4 regions of the Dactylosporangium sp. NPDC049140 genome follow, and region 1 is predicted to be linked to each of the others. Evidence: riboswitches for the same ligand, from Rfam matches in the RefSeq annotation. Region 1 holds a riboswitch; each other region holds the start of a gene.
The links. A riboswitch is a leader RNA that binds a small molecule or an ion and turns the genes downstream of it on or off. The one in region 1 is predicted to bind cyclic di-AMP.
Positions count from the first base shown of each region.

Region 1 (3,526 bases):
GGCCCAGCGCGACCGTGAACAGCGTCCAGCGGTTGCTCTCCTCATCCGGCGGCACGGTCGTCGCCCGGTGCGTCGGCGCCAGCGCATACCTGGTCTCATGGAGCCCAGCGCAGGGGTACCAGGTGGGCCACGTCCTGCGCGGGCCCTCCCCCGAGGTCGGCGTCACCTTCCGCAACGCAACCAACCGGACCTGGGTCGAGGTCGAAATCCATTGCGTGGCCGGGACGCCGACACTCGACGATGGCGGCTCGCATGAGGAGCACGGCGATCGCTGACCGGCAGCGGCCGAACGTCGGGCGCGGCTTATCGAGAGAACCCGCGGGGGTCTTCATCGCCCCGCCGCGGCCGACTCGACGTGCAACGACCAGCCGACCTGCCAGGCCAGCGGGTCGGGCGCGTCGGTCACCACCGTGGCGTGCTTCGGCCCGTCCGGGAGGTAGCCGACCTGGTTGACCCGCACCGGCGGGTCGGTCTTCGGGACGTACCAATCCCACGGTTCGCCGCCGATCAGCGAGACGTCGTCGAGCTGCAGGCCGCCTTGCACGTCGCCGCGCAGCTGCTCGGACCCCGCGGCGACGCCCTGACCGCGGCGGCCCGGGACGCCTTCACCACCGGCATGCACAGCGCGGCCCTCATCGCGGTCGGCGCCACCCTCACCGCCGCCGCCCTTGCGTCGCGCTGCTGCCGGCGCGGGCCGGGCAGGACGTCAGGCGGGTCGGCGGTAGCCGGTGATCGGACGGCCGTCGAGCTTGGCCATCCGCACGTAGTCGCCGGTGGTCGGGGCGTGGACCATCCACCCGCCGCCGACGTACATGCCCATGTGGTGCAGGTCGCTGTAGAAGAACACCAGGTCGCCGGGGCGCAGGTCGGCCTTGGCGACCGGCTTGCCGTCCTCCCACTGCCACTTCGTGTAGTGCCGCAGCGTCACCCCGGCCGCCGCCCACGCGGCCATCGTCAGCCCCGAGCAGTCGTAGCCCTTCGGGCCGGCCGCACCCCAGATGTAGGGCTTGCCGATCAGCTCGCACGCCTTCTTCGCCGCGGTGCCGCCCGCTCCGCCGAGGTAGTCGACCGGGCATGCAACCGGCTTGAGGGCGCCGGTTGCGCCGCTGCTGCCGTACGCCTGCTGCCGGACCTTCTGCAGCTCGGCGAGCTTGCCCTCGATCTGCGTCTTCTTCGCGGCGAGATCCTTGTCCTGCGCGGCCTGCTGGGCGATCAGCCCGTCCAGGGTCTGCTTGTCCCCGGCGAGCTTGTCCCGGGCCGCGGCCACGCTCTGGATCTGGGAGCGTTCGTTGCGGGCGATCGCGTTGATGACCGTGAGCTGGTCCAGCATGTCGGTCGGGGTGCCGCCGCTGAGCAGGACCTGCATCGTGCCGACCCGGCCGGTCTTGTACTGCCGCACCGCGATGTCGCTGATCTTGCCCATCGCGGCGTCGACCTGCGCCTGCAGCGGCTGCAGCTGCTCCTGCAGCTTGGCCGCCTTGGCCTGGTTGTCCTTGAGCTGGCTGTGGACCTGGTTGTACTGCTCGATCGTCGGCTCGAGCTCGTTCCACATCTGGTCGATCTGGGCTTCCAACTCCGCCGGGGTCGGCTCGGCCTGCGCCGTCCCGGTACCGGCCACCAGGACCGCGAGCGCGGTCAGGACGGCGACGACAGCGCGGGCGGGGCGGCTCATGATCCGGGTACGGCGCGGGCGGCGTGGCGGCACGTGCGGGAGGCTCCTTCTTCCCTCGACCGCCTACCGGGTTCGGGCGGGAAGGACGCCCTACTGCGAAGGCGCGGATTCACCCCGAGATGCTGCGGTTGGGTCCCCGGCTCGACTTCGACTCGGCGGCGCCGGGCACCGACGCCGACCGGGGGCGATCGACGCTCCGGATGCCCGGCCGGAGCCGACCTTACGCATCGTCCCCACTCCGCACAACCCCATCTCCTACGGGCCGTAGGATGTGACCGGCCCGAGCTGCAACCATCTTCCCTGTTCACGGTGTTGATCCGTGGGCGCCGAACGGGACATAGCACGACGGGTAGTTGATTCGGGAAGGTTGCGTCGATCACAGTCCGAGCCCCGCGCCGCTACGGTCGGTGAGGGCGGCGACGAAGCGCGCGCCGTCACCACGTCGCCGGCGGCCGACCCGGACCGGGCGGCGCCGTGGCCGGTCTACCGGGCGCCCGGTGGCGGGACCGTCGCGGCGAGCTGGCGGTACCTGCTGCCCGACGAGCAGCTGGAACCTACGGGGCCAGCGGTGAGCGTTCCAGCGCGGCGATGAGCACCGGCAGCAGCGGCAGCAGCGCGAACAGCCCGACGGCGACGCCGGTCAGCGCACGGGGCAGCGGCCGCGGGCGGTACAGCAACCGGTGCAGCCGCTCCGTCGCGTCGCCGCCGTCCGCGGCCAGCAGCGGTCCCGTATCGCCGGTGCCCGGCCGGCCCGCCGCATGCGCGCCGGCCTGCTGGACGCGGGCCTCGGCGAGCGCGACCAGGGCGTGGGCCAGCACGATCGGCGGGGTGCGGCGGACCGCGACGTCGTCGGCGCGCAGCTCCACGAGCCGGTGGACCTGCCGGACGGCGGTCCCGAAACATGAGACCCAGGGGAACGCCCGGTCCAGCAGCCGGGCGGTGCGCACCAGCCGGTAGTGCCCGCCGGTGGCGTGGGCCTGCTCGTGCGCCGCGACCGCCTGCAGCTGCTCGCCGGTGAGGTGGTCCACCGCGGCGGAGGTGACCACGACGTCGCGGACGCCGCCGCCGGGCAGCAGGTACGCGGCGGGCTCGTCCGCGGGCACCACGATCACGCCGAGCCCGGGCAGCCGCCGCCCGGTCCGCGACAGCATCCCGCGCAGCCGGCGACGCTGCCGGCCCTCGGCCCGGGCCAGCCGCCACCCGGCCAGCCCCAGCCGGACCGCGGCGGCACCCAGCAGCGCCGCACCGGCCGCGGCGACGGCCTGGGCGGCGACGCCGTGCGCGCCGAGCAGCGCGTCGAGGCACACCTGCCACGCCCGGCAGACCAGGTCGTGGGTGTTGTCCCAGTGCAGCACCGCGGTGGCCCCGGCGAGCGTGGCACCGGTCACGACCGCGGCGCACCACATCTGCCAGGCGAACAGGCCCAGCCCGGGCGCCCGCACCACCCACCGGGCGCGGCCCAGCCGCGGCCCGGCCACCGCGAGCAGCAGGGCGGCGTAGGCGGCGAGCAGCAGCGTGGTCACGGCGAGGCGATCTTCCGCTCGTACGTGTTCAGCGCCGAGCGCAGCGACGCCGCCTCGTCCAGGGTCATCTGGCCCAGGAAGTGCAGCAGTGTCTGCTCCCGGTCGCCGCTGTCGGTCAGTGCATCACGCATCAGCCCGGCACCGTACTGTTCGCGGGTGGCCACCGCCTCGTAGACGTGGGCCCGGCCCTGCCGCACCCGCTGCAGCCAGCCCTTGCGGTGCAGCTTCTCCATCACCGTGAGCACGGTGGTGTACGCCAGCTCCCGGGTCTCGACGAGCGCGGTGTGGACCTGCCGCACCGTGACCGGTCCGCCGGCCGCCCACAGCTGCC
Region 1 covers NZ_JBEZDS010000032.1:88,118-91,643, forward strand. Annotated here, with positions in the region: gene AB0B76_RS38030 (hypothetical protein) at 1-275, shown strand, start outside; partial or broken gene AB0B76_RS38035 (cellulase N-terminal Ig-like domain-containing protein) at 371-526, opposite strand; gene AB0B76_RS38040 (NlpC/P60 family protein) at 707-1,672, opposite strand; cyclic di-AMP (ydaO/yuaA leader) riboswitch at 1,718-1,840, opposite strand; gene AB0B76_RS38045 (M56 family metallopeptidase) at 2,227-3,195, opposite strand; gene AB0B76_RS38050 (BlaI/MecI/CopY family transcriptional regulator) at 3,192-3,526, opposite strand, start outside.

Region 2 (3,526 bases), on a different contig from region 1:
CTTGGGGAACGGCAACGAGTGGTGGTCCAGCGGCGCGACGTAGCCGGGGTCGACGCTCCAGTGGTACCCGCGCAGCAGCCGGTGCATGATCGCCTTGACCTCCAGGCCGGCGAAGTACAGGCCGATGCACTTGTGCACGCCGCCACCGAAGGGCTCCCACGCGAAGCGGTGCGAGCGGTCCTCGCGGCGCTCGGGCGCGAAGCGCTCGGGGTCGAACGCCGCCGGGTTGCTCCAGTAGTCGTCCATCAGGTGGGTGAACTGGAGGCCGAGCATGCAGAGCGTGCGCGCCGGGATGCGGACGCCCTGCACGACGGTGTCCTTGACGGTATAGCGGACCAGCACCGGCACCGGTGCGCGCAGGCGCAGGGCCTCGCGCATGACCAGGTCGATCGAGACGAGCGACTCCAGTTCGGCCATCTCCGGCGCCGGTCCGAGGGCCAGCGCCTCGGCCCGGCAGCGCTCCTGCCAGGCCGGGTGCTGCCCGAGGTACTGCAACATCGTGGAAATGGTGATGGTCGACGTGTCGTGGGCCGCCATCATCAGGAAGATCATGTGGTTGACGACGTCGTCGTCGCAGAAGCGGTCGCCGTCCTCGGTCTCGATGTGACAGAGCACCGAGAAGATGTCGTCGGTCGCCTCGGCCCGCTTGACGGGCAGGTACCCCCGCAGGAACTGCTCGAGCACCTTCCGGCCGCGGTACGCCCGGCCCCAGCGCGTGAACGGCACGTCGGCCCGGACGATTCCGGCGGCGGCCTGCACGCAGGCGATGAACGCCCGGTTGACCCGCTCCATCTCGGCCGGGCCGGTGTTGCGGGCCCCACCCATGAACAGATCGGCGGCGATGTCGAGGGTCAGTTGCTTGAGGCGACGGTACGCCCGGAACTCCCGCCCGGCCTCCCAGTTCGCCATGCCATGCTCGACGGCGGGGTGCAGCCGGCGGGTGTAGCCGTCCAGCCGCCGCCGGGTGAACGCCTCCTGCATGATCCGCCGATGCCCGCGGTGCTCGTCGAAGTCGATGAGCATCAGGCCGCGGTGGAAGAACGGTCCCACCAGCTGCGACCAGGCCGGCTCGTTGGCGAACGCCTTGTCCCGGTTCTGCAGCGCCTCGCCGCAGGCGTCCGGGCCGAGCAGCAACACCGTGTCCTGGCCGAGCAGGTACGACGGCGCGACCGGGCCGTAGTGCTCCCAGTGGCGCCGGTAGAGCCGGATCGGGTCGCGCTGGTAGTCGAAGATCTGGCCGAGCCAGGGCAGGCCGCGGTCCTCGCGGCGCAGCTCCGCCAGCGGACGGGGGCCGGCGGTGGGCGGCTCCGTAGGCCGGGCCGTCATGGCTCACCTCGCGATGGCATCCTCGTTCCACCCAGCCTGATTCCGGGCGGCCATCGTGTCAACCACCATGTCCGCCCCCGGGCCTGGACGTCGGACTGTCAAGGGTGTCCGCCGTCGAAGGCCTGCATTTGTAGGAGGGGTGGGGTGGGGCGGACGGGGTGGGCCGGTGGATGTACCGACCAGTAATGTCCACGTGTCTGAGCTGGTCGTTTGCCATCGCCAGATGGCGCCGGCCCGGACCCGTCGAGTCGCATCGTTGCGAGCCGGGGACCCAAGCAGTCCCGGGGTGAATCCGTCGGCCTCCTCACGTAGGTCGTGGTAGGGCGTGCTTCCCGCCCGAATCCGTCAGCTAACCCGGTAGACGGCATCGGAAGGAGCCTTGATGCACCAACGCTTCACCGCGCTGTTTCGCCGCCCGATCCCCGCACTGCTCGGGACCGCCTCGCTGGTGGTGGTCTCCGTGGCGACCGCGGCACTGCTCAACGGGGGCGCCGCGCCGGCCGACGCGCACCCCGTCGGCACCGCGGCGCTGAGCACCGCGACGCCCGTACAGCCGGAGGCGACCACGCCGCCGGCCCCCGACCTGCTGGACACCGCGCCGGCCGAGAACACGGTCAACTTCGACTTCCAGTTCCAGCCCAACTTCTACTACTGCGGCCCGGCCTCGACCCGCATCGCGCTGACGTCGGTGGGCGCCGACCTGTCGCAGAACGACGTCGCCGCTCGCCTCGGCACCACGGTGAACGGCACCAACTCGGTCGCCGACGTGACCAGGGCAATGAACGGCGTTCTGGGCAAGGAGGTGTACCAGGCCCGCTTCATCGCTGGCCAGCGGGCCTCGGCCGGCGAGGCGCGCGAACTGCAGTACGACGCCGTCCGTGCGCTGAGCACCGGCCGGGCCCTGGTCGCCAACATCGTGGGCGGCGCCACCGACCAGGCCGGCACCTACCACGAGTTCCCCGGCGGACACTACATCTCCCTGGTCGGCTACCGCGACCACGGCCGCGCCGTGCTCATCGCCGACCCGTCGGGCATGTTCGGCCCGCGCACGTACTGGATGTCCACGGACGCCCTGGCCAACTGGGCGGCGGCGCGCGGCTACGTGGCCTGAACCACCTCCGTGAGCGGCGGCAACGTTTCGGGGAGCATTGTTGCCGCCCTCACGGTCGGGCCAGGTCGGGCCCGTTCAGTCCTTGGCCAGGACGATCACACGGTCGTCCGGGGCGAACGTCACGCTCGCCGCCTTGTCCGGGTTGAGCACGATCCCGTACGCGGGCGCGGCCTGCGCGTTCGCGGCCAGCCGGTAGCCGACCGCCGACTCGCCGCGCAGGCGGGCCGCCTCCAGCACCGTCTGGAAGTTGAGCGGGTGGCCGGCGCGGACGTACAGCTCGGCGGGCTTCAGGTAGATCTCGCTGCCGCCGGCGTCGAACAGCCGGCCGAACACGTCGGCGAGGTGCGGGTTCTCCGAGACCTGGGTCGTCATCAGGCTCAGCAGCTTGTCGCTGACGATGAAGTCGTCGGCCTGGGTGACCTGGGCCAGCTGGCGGTTGCGGTCGTCGCCCATCTCGCTGACGATCGAGAACTTCCCGTCGAGCTTCTGCTCCATGTCGCGCAGGTGCAGCAGCGTCACGAGGGTCCGCGAGTCGGCGACCTGCCGGTCGACGTCGTCGTAGCACAGCGCGATGACGTGGTCGAAGTCGTCGATGCCGAGCGCCTCGAGCACGGCCCGGTCGGCGCTGTCGTCCTCGGTGAGGCTCAGCGACAGGTTCCGCACCTCGGCCGCGAGCCGCTTCAGGCTCAGCGACACGTCGTGGTGCCGCGCCACGACGACGACCTCGGAGCCGGCCGTCAGATACTGGTCGAGCTGCTCGACGACCCCGACGGCCCGCTGGTTCCAGCCGAGGATCAGGGCCCGCTTCGGCGCCGGCACGGGGTCGGGGCCGGCCACGATCAGCTCATGGTGGATCGGCGCGGGCGGCGCCATCACGACGGTGTCGTCGTCGGCGGAGATGGCGAGCAGGTGGTCGCCGTCGGCGATGCGGTAGTCGCTCGGCGGGTTCAGCAGCACGGTCCCGTTGCCCTGGCGCACGCCGAAGATCGCCGACGTGCGGTACGAGTGCAGCGCGGCGGAGTACGGCTGCCCGGCCAGGCTCGGCTCGTGCCGCACGTAGATCTCGTCACCGCCGAAGTCCAGCAGGTC
Region 2 covers NZ_JBEZDS010000017.1:171,957-175,482, reverse strand. Annotated here, with positions in the region: gene AB0B76_RS27010 (cytochrome P450) at 1-1,326, opposite strand, end outside; cyclic di-AMP (ydaO/yuaA leader) riboswitch at 1,558-1,705, shown strand; gene AB0B76_RS27005 (C39 family peptidase) at 1,709-2,437, shown strand; gene AB0B76_RS27000 (NAD-binding protein) at 2,513-3,526, opposite strand, start outside.
Region 2: linked by a shared signal. The riboswitch ahead of AB0B76_RS27005 (C39 family peptidase) and the one ahead of AB0B76_RS38040 (NlpC/P60 family protein) in region 1 are both predicted to bind cyclic di-AMP.

Region 3 (3,526 bases), on a different contig from region 1:
TGGCGGGGGCGGTCAGCGAGGTCTGCGCCCGGTCGGTGATGCGGGCGATGCCGAAGTCACAGACCTTCACCTGGCCCTCGTCGCCGATGAGGATGTTGGCCGGCTTCACGTCCCGGTGTACCACCCCGGCGTCGTGCGCGGCCGCCAAGGCGTCGCACACCTGCTCGGCGATGCGCACCGCACGCCGCGGATCCAGTGGGCCCGCGGCCAGCTCGTCGGCGAGGCTGTGCCCCTGGACCAGTTCCATCACGAGGTACGGCGTACGGTCGTCGACCCCCACGTCGTACACGGCCACGATGTTCGGGTGCGACAGCCGCGCAGCGGTGTGCGCCTCGCGCTCGAACCGCTCCGGCAGCGACGGATCGGCGCCGCCCTCGTCGTGCAGCATCTTCACGGCCACGGATCGGCCCAGGCGCCCGTCGACGGCCAGCCACACCTCGGCCATGCCGCCCCGGCCGATGACCGATCGCAGCTCGTACCGGCCGTTCAGCAGACGCCCTACCATCGCGCTCAACCATGACACAACCGCCCGGCTCAACCCACGGCGACGTCACGGTACGTCATGGTGGCAGACCGCTCGGTGTCCATCTGCCTCGGCGTCGCGGGCCCACAGTGCCGCGGTCTTGGACCTGCGGCGTATCGGTCGCGGCTGGGTCAAGGACGCCGAGGCCCCGAAGACGCCCGGCGGTAGGCGCATCGTCCTCACCGGCCACCTGCGCCACAGCGAGATCGTCGCGGCAAGCGGCAGAAGGCCCGGCTGCCGTGCGCACCTTGGCAGTTCCGTTTGGGGCTTCACCTGCGGTTATGCAGCCGATATGGTCTTGGGGTCCGCTGCGCCTGGCCGTCTCCGTTCGAGGTGACGACGCGGCGGGCCCGCCGAGTCGTGCTCGCACGAGCCGGGGAACCAAGCACAACTGGGGTGAATCCAAGCGGCCACGCGCCGCGAGGTAGGGCAATCCTCCCGCCCGAATCCGTCAGCTAACTCGGTAGGCGGCATCGGAAGGAGCATCGCGTGCAGACCCTCGCATGTCGCTATACCTCGACCCGCGGCCCCGGAGGCCGGCCGGCACAGCAAAGACGCCGTCTGGTCCGATAACCGTTCCGGCGCGCGTACCGGTCACACCCGCCTGCCCGGCACACCTCCCAACCGTCCCCTGTGGACGGTCGATGGCCCGTGCCCTCGCTCGTGCCGGCCGGAACTCCGGCGCCGCCGTCCGCCGCCCAGCAGCAGGCGCGTGCTGAGCAAGTCTGTCGAGGTAGTTCGTGAAGTACCGCTATCAGCACTGTCCGCCGGTCGTGAGGTCGCCTCATGCCGCCCGATGACACCGACGGGCAGCGACGCGCCGTGCCGCGCCGGCACCTCGCCCGTCACCGGCACCGCTACCGTCGCGGCCGCCACTCGGTGGCCCGCAAGGGGATCGGCGTGTCCTCGGCCGCGGTCATCGTCGCGTTCTCGGCGATCGGTGCGCTGTTCGTATCTGCATCGCCGGTCGACAGACCGGCCACCGTGGTCCAGGTCGACGCCGTGCAGCGGGGCGACAGCGGGCGGGCGGCGTACGCCGAGAACCGAGCATCCCGTGGCGGCGGGCGCACGGGCGACCAGCCGGCGGCTTCGGCTGGCGCGCAACCGAGTCAGTCGCCGGCGCCGAGCGCGACCGCCGCCGCACCGTCAACGGCCGCGCCATCGCCGACCGTCCACACTCCCGTAGGCGGGCTGACCCAGGCGGAGATGAACAACGCCGTTACGATCATCCAGGTCGGGCAGCAGTTGAACCTGCCGCAGCGCGCATTCGTCGTCGCGATCGCCACCGCGCTGCAGGAAAGCCATCTGCACAACCTCGCGAACTCCAACGTTCCGGAGTCGCTCAAACTCCCCAACGAGGGAGTCGGAAGCGACCACGACTCGGTCGGCCTGTTCCAGCAGCGGCCGAACTGGGGCACCGTCGCCCAGCTTATGAATCCGGCCGAGGCGGCACGCCGCTTCTACGCGGCGCTGGTGCAGGTCCAAGGCTGGGAACAGATGGCCGTCACGGTGGCGGCACAGACCGTGCAGGTATCGGCGTTTCCGGACGCCTACGCCCAATGGCAGGCCCTCGCCGGGCAGATCGTGAGCGCTGTCGCGTAGCGCGTGCCCCGCCGGGGCGCTGCGCAACGACATCCCCTCAGCCAAGTACAGCCGGCGGAGTTCCGCCCAGTCTTTTGTCAGCCGGTCGGCCGGATGTTGTTGTTGAGCCGGAAACGGTTGCCGGGATCGAAGTCCCGCTTGACCCGAGCCAGCCGGTTGAGATTCTCGCCGAACGCCGCGCGCCTGCTCGCGCTGTCCAGGTCCGGGTCGCCGTTGAAGTTGAGGTAAATGCCAGCCGCCGAGGGCAGGCCATTCACCTCGTTGAAGGCATCCCGCACCCACCGTACGTCGGCCTCGGTGTCGGCGGCGTCGGTCCAGTTGCCGTCGATGCTCACGATGTACGCCGCGCTCCTGTCGCCGAAGGCGGTGTCATGGATCCCCGGCCGCTGCACGGCGCCCCCCATCTGCGGCACGTGGACCATGGTGCGAGGATGCGGCCGCTCAAGTCCTCGGCGCAGCACCACCTCGAGCACGTCGTCGCCGAGCTCGCGGACGCCCACCGACTTCCAATAGCTGAGCAGCTGCCCCTTCGGGAACATCCAGTCCAAGAGCCGCTGTACGTCCCGGAACGGCATAGGCCCGCTGAGATCGGCGAGTGGCGTACCGAATTCGCCGATCGGTCTGAGGATCTTCATGGCTTCGTCGGGCGGACCCGCGTACACGGCCGCGGCGATGAATACGTCCCGGTCGTGCACCTCCGGCGGTAGCAGCGGCGAGGCCGGCATCGACCAGAACATGGCCCGGCCGGTGACCTCGTCCGGCAGGCCGGTTGTCCAGGCCCGCCAGGCCGGCAGGATCTCCTCAGCATCGGCCGCGGCGTACATCGCCAACCCGAACATGACGGTCGGTCCGACCGGATGCGCATGGAACTCGAAGGCGGTGACAACGCCGAAGTTGCCGCCGCCGCCGCGAAGTGCCCAGAAGAGCTCCTCGTGCTCGGTCCCGCTGGCCCGAAGGAGCGCACCGTCGGCCGTGACGATCTCGGCGGCGGCGAGGTTGTCGCAGCTGAGGCCGTACTTGCGCTGCAACCAGCCGAGTCCACCGCCCAGCGTCAGGCCGGCGACACCGGTCGTCGACACGACGCCGCCGGGAACGGCCAGGCCGAACACCTGGGTCTCCCGGTCGACGTCTCCCCAGGTCGCCCCGCCCTGGACGCGAACGAGCCGTTCGGCGGGGTTCACCCAGACACCCCGCATCGCCGAGAGGTCGATCATCATGGCCTCGTCGCAGGCGCTGTGCCCCGCGATCCCGTGGCCACCGCCTCGCACGGCGACCAGCAGATCGCGTTCGCCCGCGAGGTTCACCGCGTCGATCACGTCCGCCGCTCCCGAGCACCGGGCGATGAGCCCGGGGCGCCGTTTGAACATGCCGTTGTGCACGACACGACTCTCGTCATACCCG
Region 3 covers NZ_JBEZDS010000001.1:163,612-167,137, reverse strand. Annotated here, with positions in the region: gene AB0B76_RS00730 (protein kinase) at 1-505, opposite strand, end outside; cyclic di-AMP (ydaO/yuaA leader) riboswitch at 865-1,008, shown strand; gene AB0B76_RS00725 (hypothetical protein) at 1,310-2,125, shown strand; gene AB0B76_RS00720 (FAD-binding oxidoreductase) at 2,203-3,526, opposite strand, start outside.
Region 3: linked by a shared signal. The riboswitch ahead of AB0B76_RS00725 (hypothetical protein) and the one ahead of AB0B76_RS38040 (NlpC/P60 family protein) in region 1 are both predicted to bind cyclic di-AMP.

Region 4 (3,526 bases), on a different contig from region 1:
TGGCCCGCATCGACCCGAAGCCCGGCAAGCGCCTCAAGAAGCTGCGCGGCTGGCGCTCGTTCACCGCGGTGTCGGTCAGCAACGCGCTCGTGCGGATCCAGGCCGGCGGGCAGACCTGCGAGGTGCGCTGCGACCGCGGCGGGTTCGTGGACTTCGTGGTCGAGGCCGACCTCGCCCCCGGCTGGGCCACGGTGACGCTGCAGTGCGAGGACAGCGACCCCGTCGAGGCGCCGGTCCGGATCATCGACCCGGCCGCCACCCGCCTCGGCATCGTCTCCGACGTGGACGACACGGTAATGGTCACGACGCTGCCGCGACCGCTGCTGGCGGCCTGGAACACCTTCGTGCTGGATGAGCACGCCCGGGCATCGGTACCAGGGATGGCGGTGCTGTACGAGCGGCTGGTCAACGCCAACCCGGGCGCGCCCGTCTTCTACCTGTCCACCGGCGCCTGGAACGTGGCGGCGACCCTCACGCGGTTCCTGTCGCGGCACCTGTACCCGGCCGGCCCGCTGTTGCTCACCGACTGGGGGCCGCAGGCAGACCGGTTCTTCCGCAGCGGCCAGGCGCACAAGCGGGCCTCGCTGTCCCGGCTCGCCCAGGAGTTCCCGGACATCCGCTGGCTGCTCGTCGGCGACGACGGCCAGCACGACCCGGAGATCTACGCCGAGTTCGCCGCGGAGCACCCGGACAGCATCGCGGCGGTCGCGATCCGGCACCTCTCGCCCACGCAGGCGGTGCTGGCCGGCGCGGTCCCGGGCGTGGCCGGCAACCCGCGGCGCTTCCCGCCCCACGACTGGCGCTGGCTCGGCGCCCCGGACGGTGCCGGCCTGTGGCGCCTGCTGCGCGACACGGAACTCCTGTAGCTCCTCTAGCCCTTGCGGCCCGCACTCGAGCTCATCGGGGCGCCGACCTTCTCGATCAGCTCGTGCAGGACCTGCTCGGACTGGTCGTGCGGGACCTGGCAGGTGCCGGCGGCGAGGTGGGCGCCGGGGGCGTACGGCAGGTCGGTGAGGATGTCCGTCGGGCCCACGTCGACCGCGCCGTCCTTGCCACGGAAACGGCCGGTCGACGGTTGCCCCATCGGCCGGCCGCTCGCGTCTTTGAGGATTACAGGATCGAGAGGTGTACGTGGTTCGTGTGGTCGCTGGAGGGATCGCCGGCGACGCCGCTGTAATGGTGCCAGCCGACGGCGGGCGTCCAGATCTCCTTGAACCAGATCACGTACATCACGCCGAGCGCATTCGCGTTCTTGACGAAGTACGCGGCAAGCGTGCTGCCGTAGACGAAGTCGTCACCGGAGGCCACGCCGCCGAATCCCGATTTCGTCTGTACCGAGAAGTCGCAGGCCCGGCCCTTGGGGTGCTCGTACGGCCCGCTCGGGCGGAAGCACGCCACGAACCGCTTGAAGTTGTCCTTCTGCGCCTCCTGCATCGCGTGCAGCATGCGCGGGGTGATGCAGCCGGTCGTCGTGGGGTCCTTGACGCTGCACGATTCCTTCGGCAGCGCGCCGGTGGATGTGCGGGGCACCGGGTCGGCGGTCGGCAGGTTGGCGGTGACGAAGCCCTTGCTCGGCCCGCCGGCCAGCTTCAGGGCGTTCTCCGCGTCCTTCTTCTTCTGCTCCATCGTCTGGACCTGCTGCTGCTGCGCGGCGACCTCGTCCTCGAGCGCCTTCTTCTGCGCGGCCTGGCTGTCCTTGAGCTGCTTGAGCTGGTGCAGCAGGTTGTCGTTGTGGTGGGCGATCTGGTTGATGGTGCCGGCCCGTTCGGCGAAGCCGTCCGGACTGCCGGAGTCCATCAGCGCGGCGAACGTGGTGAGCGGGCCGGTGCGGTAGGCCGCGACGGCGATCGAGGCCACCTGGTCCTGCACCGTCGCGAGCTGGGCCTCGGTCGCCTGCAGCTGCGCGGTGAGCTCGCCCTGGCGCTTGACCGAGGCGTCGAACTTCTCTTTCGCCTCGGACCAGGCCCGGGTGCTGTCCTCGAGCACGGAGCCCAGGGTGGGGTTCGCGCTCGAGCCCTCGTCGCCGGTGTCACCGCCGGGCTCGGCCGCGGCGGGCGTGGCGGCGAGCCCCCCGAGCACGAATGCCGCCAGCAGCGCGACCATCAGGCGCCGGTAGGGATGTCGCAATGACATCTTGTTCGCTGTTCCTTCCGTCGGCCGCCGACCGAGTTAGCTGACGGGTTCGGGACGGAACGACCCCTACCACCCTTCGGAAGAAGGGCGGATTCACCCCAACGTTACGGTGGGTCCCCGGCTCGCCACAGTGCGGCGATTAGGCGGCAGCCTCGCCCGGCACCGGGGGCGGTGCCCTCGTGGACGTGACCGTGGGTCACTGTACCCAGGGTGCCGAATTCGCGCACCGGACGGTTTGTCCTCTTCCAGTTGAAGACACGCCGCAGTGACGTAGATCACCGTCGGGCCGCATGCCTCAAGACAACCGTAAATATTCTTCATAAAAAGATGACGTTCGCTCCTTCACGCCCCTCCGCCTGGTCGGATGGGCAGGTCAGACGACCTGGGTAAGGAGTGATCAACGGTGTCGAGAGTGCGCCTGTGGGCGATGCTGGCCGCGGTGACCGTCGTGGGCGGGGTGGTCGCGGTCTTCAACATGCTCCCCGCGTCGGCCGCGTCCTGCAGCCCCGCCTGGCAGGCCTCGGCGGTCTACACCGGGGGCGCGACGGTCTCCCGCAACGGCCACAACTTCCTCGCCAAGTGGTGGACGCAGAACGAGGCGCCCCCCGGTACGACCGGCGTCTGGCAGGACCAGGGCTCGTGCGGCGGCTCGACCCCGCAGCCCCCGACCCAGACCGGCACCGCGGGCGGCTGCAGCTTCCCGGCGTGGGTGCAGGGCCGCAACTACGCGACCGGGGACATCGTGAAGTTCACGGACGGTAACTTCTACGTCGCCGAACATGACAACCCGGGCTACAGTCCGGTGATCAGCACCTGGTACTGGGACCCGTACGCGTGCACCGGCACCGGTGGTGGAACTGGTGGGACGACTCCTCCCCCCTCGAACGGCTCCTTCGTCGTGAGCGAGGCGCAGTTCAACCAGATGTTCCCGGGCCGGAACTCCTTCTACACGTACTCGGGCTTGGTGGCGGCGCTGTCGGCGTACCCCGGCTTCGCGAAGACCGGCTCGGACGACGTGCGCAAGCAGGAAGCGGCCGCGTTCCTGGCGAACGTGAACCACGAGACGGGCGGCCTGGTGTACGTGGTGGAGCAGAACACCGCCAACTACCCGCACTACTGCGACACGAGCCAGTCCTACGGCTGCCCGGCCGGCCAGTCCGCGTACTACGGCCGCGGCCCGATCCAGCTGTCGTGGAACTTCAACTACAAGGCCGCGGGCGACGCGCTGGGCATCGACCTGCTGCACAACCCGAACCTCGTGCAGACCGACTCGGCCGTGGCCTGGAAGACCGCCCTCTGGTACTGGAACACCCAGAGCGGCCCGGGCACCATGACCCCGCACAACGCCATCGTCAACGGCGCCGGCTTCGGCGAGACGATCCGGAGCATCAAC
Region 4 covers NZ_JBEZDS010000008.1:18,364-21,889, reverse strand. Annotated here, with positions in the region: gene AB0B76_RS15300 (phosphatase domain-containing protein) at 1-866, shown strand, start outside; gene AB0B76_RS15295 (hypothetical protein) at 872-1,084, opposite strand; gene AB0B76_RS15290 (hypothetical protein) at 1,111-2,133, opposite strand; cyclic di-AMP (ydaO/yuaA leader) riboswitch at 2,143-2,289, opposite strand; gene AB0B76_RS15285 (glycoside hydrolase family 19 protein) at 2,537-3,526, shown strand, end outside.
Region 4: linked by a shared signal. The riboswitch ahead of AB0B76_RS15290 (hypothetical protein) and the one ahead of AB0B76_RS38040 (NlpC/P60 family protein) in region 1 are both predicted to bind cyclic di-AMP.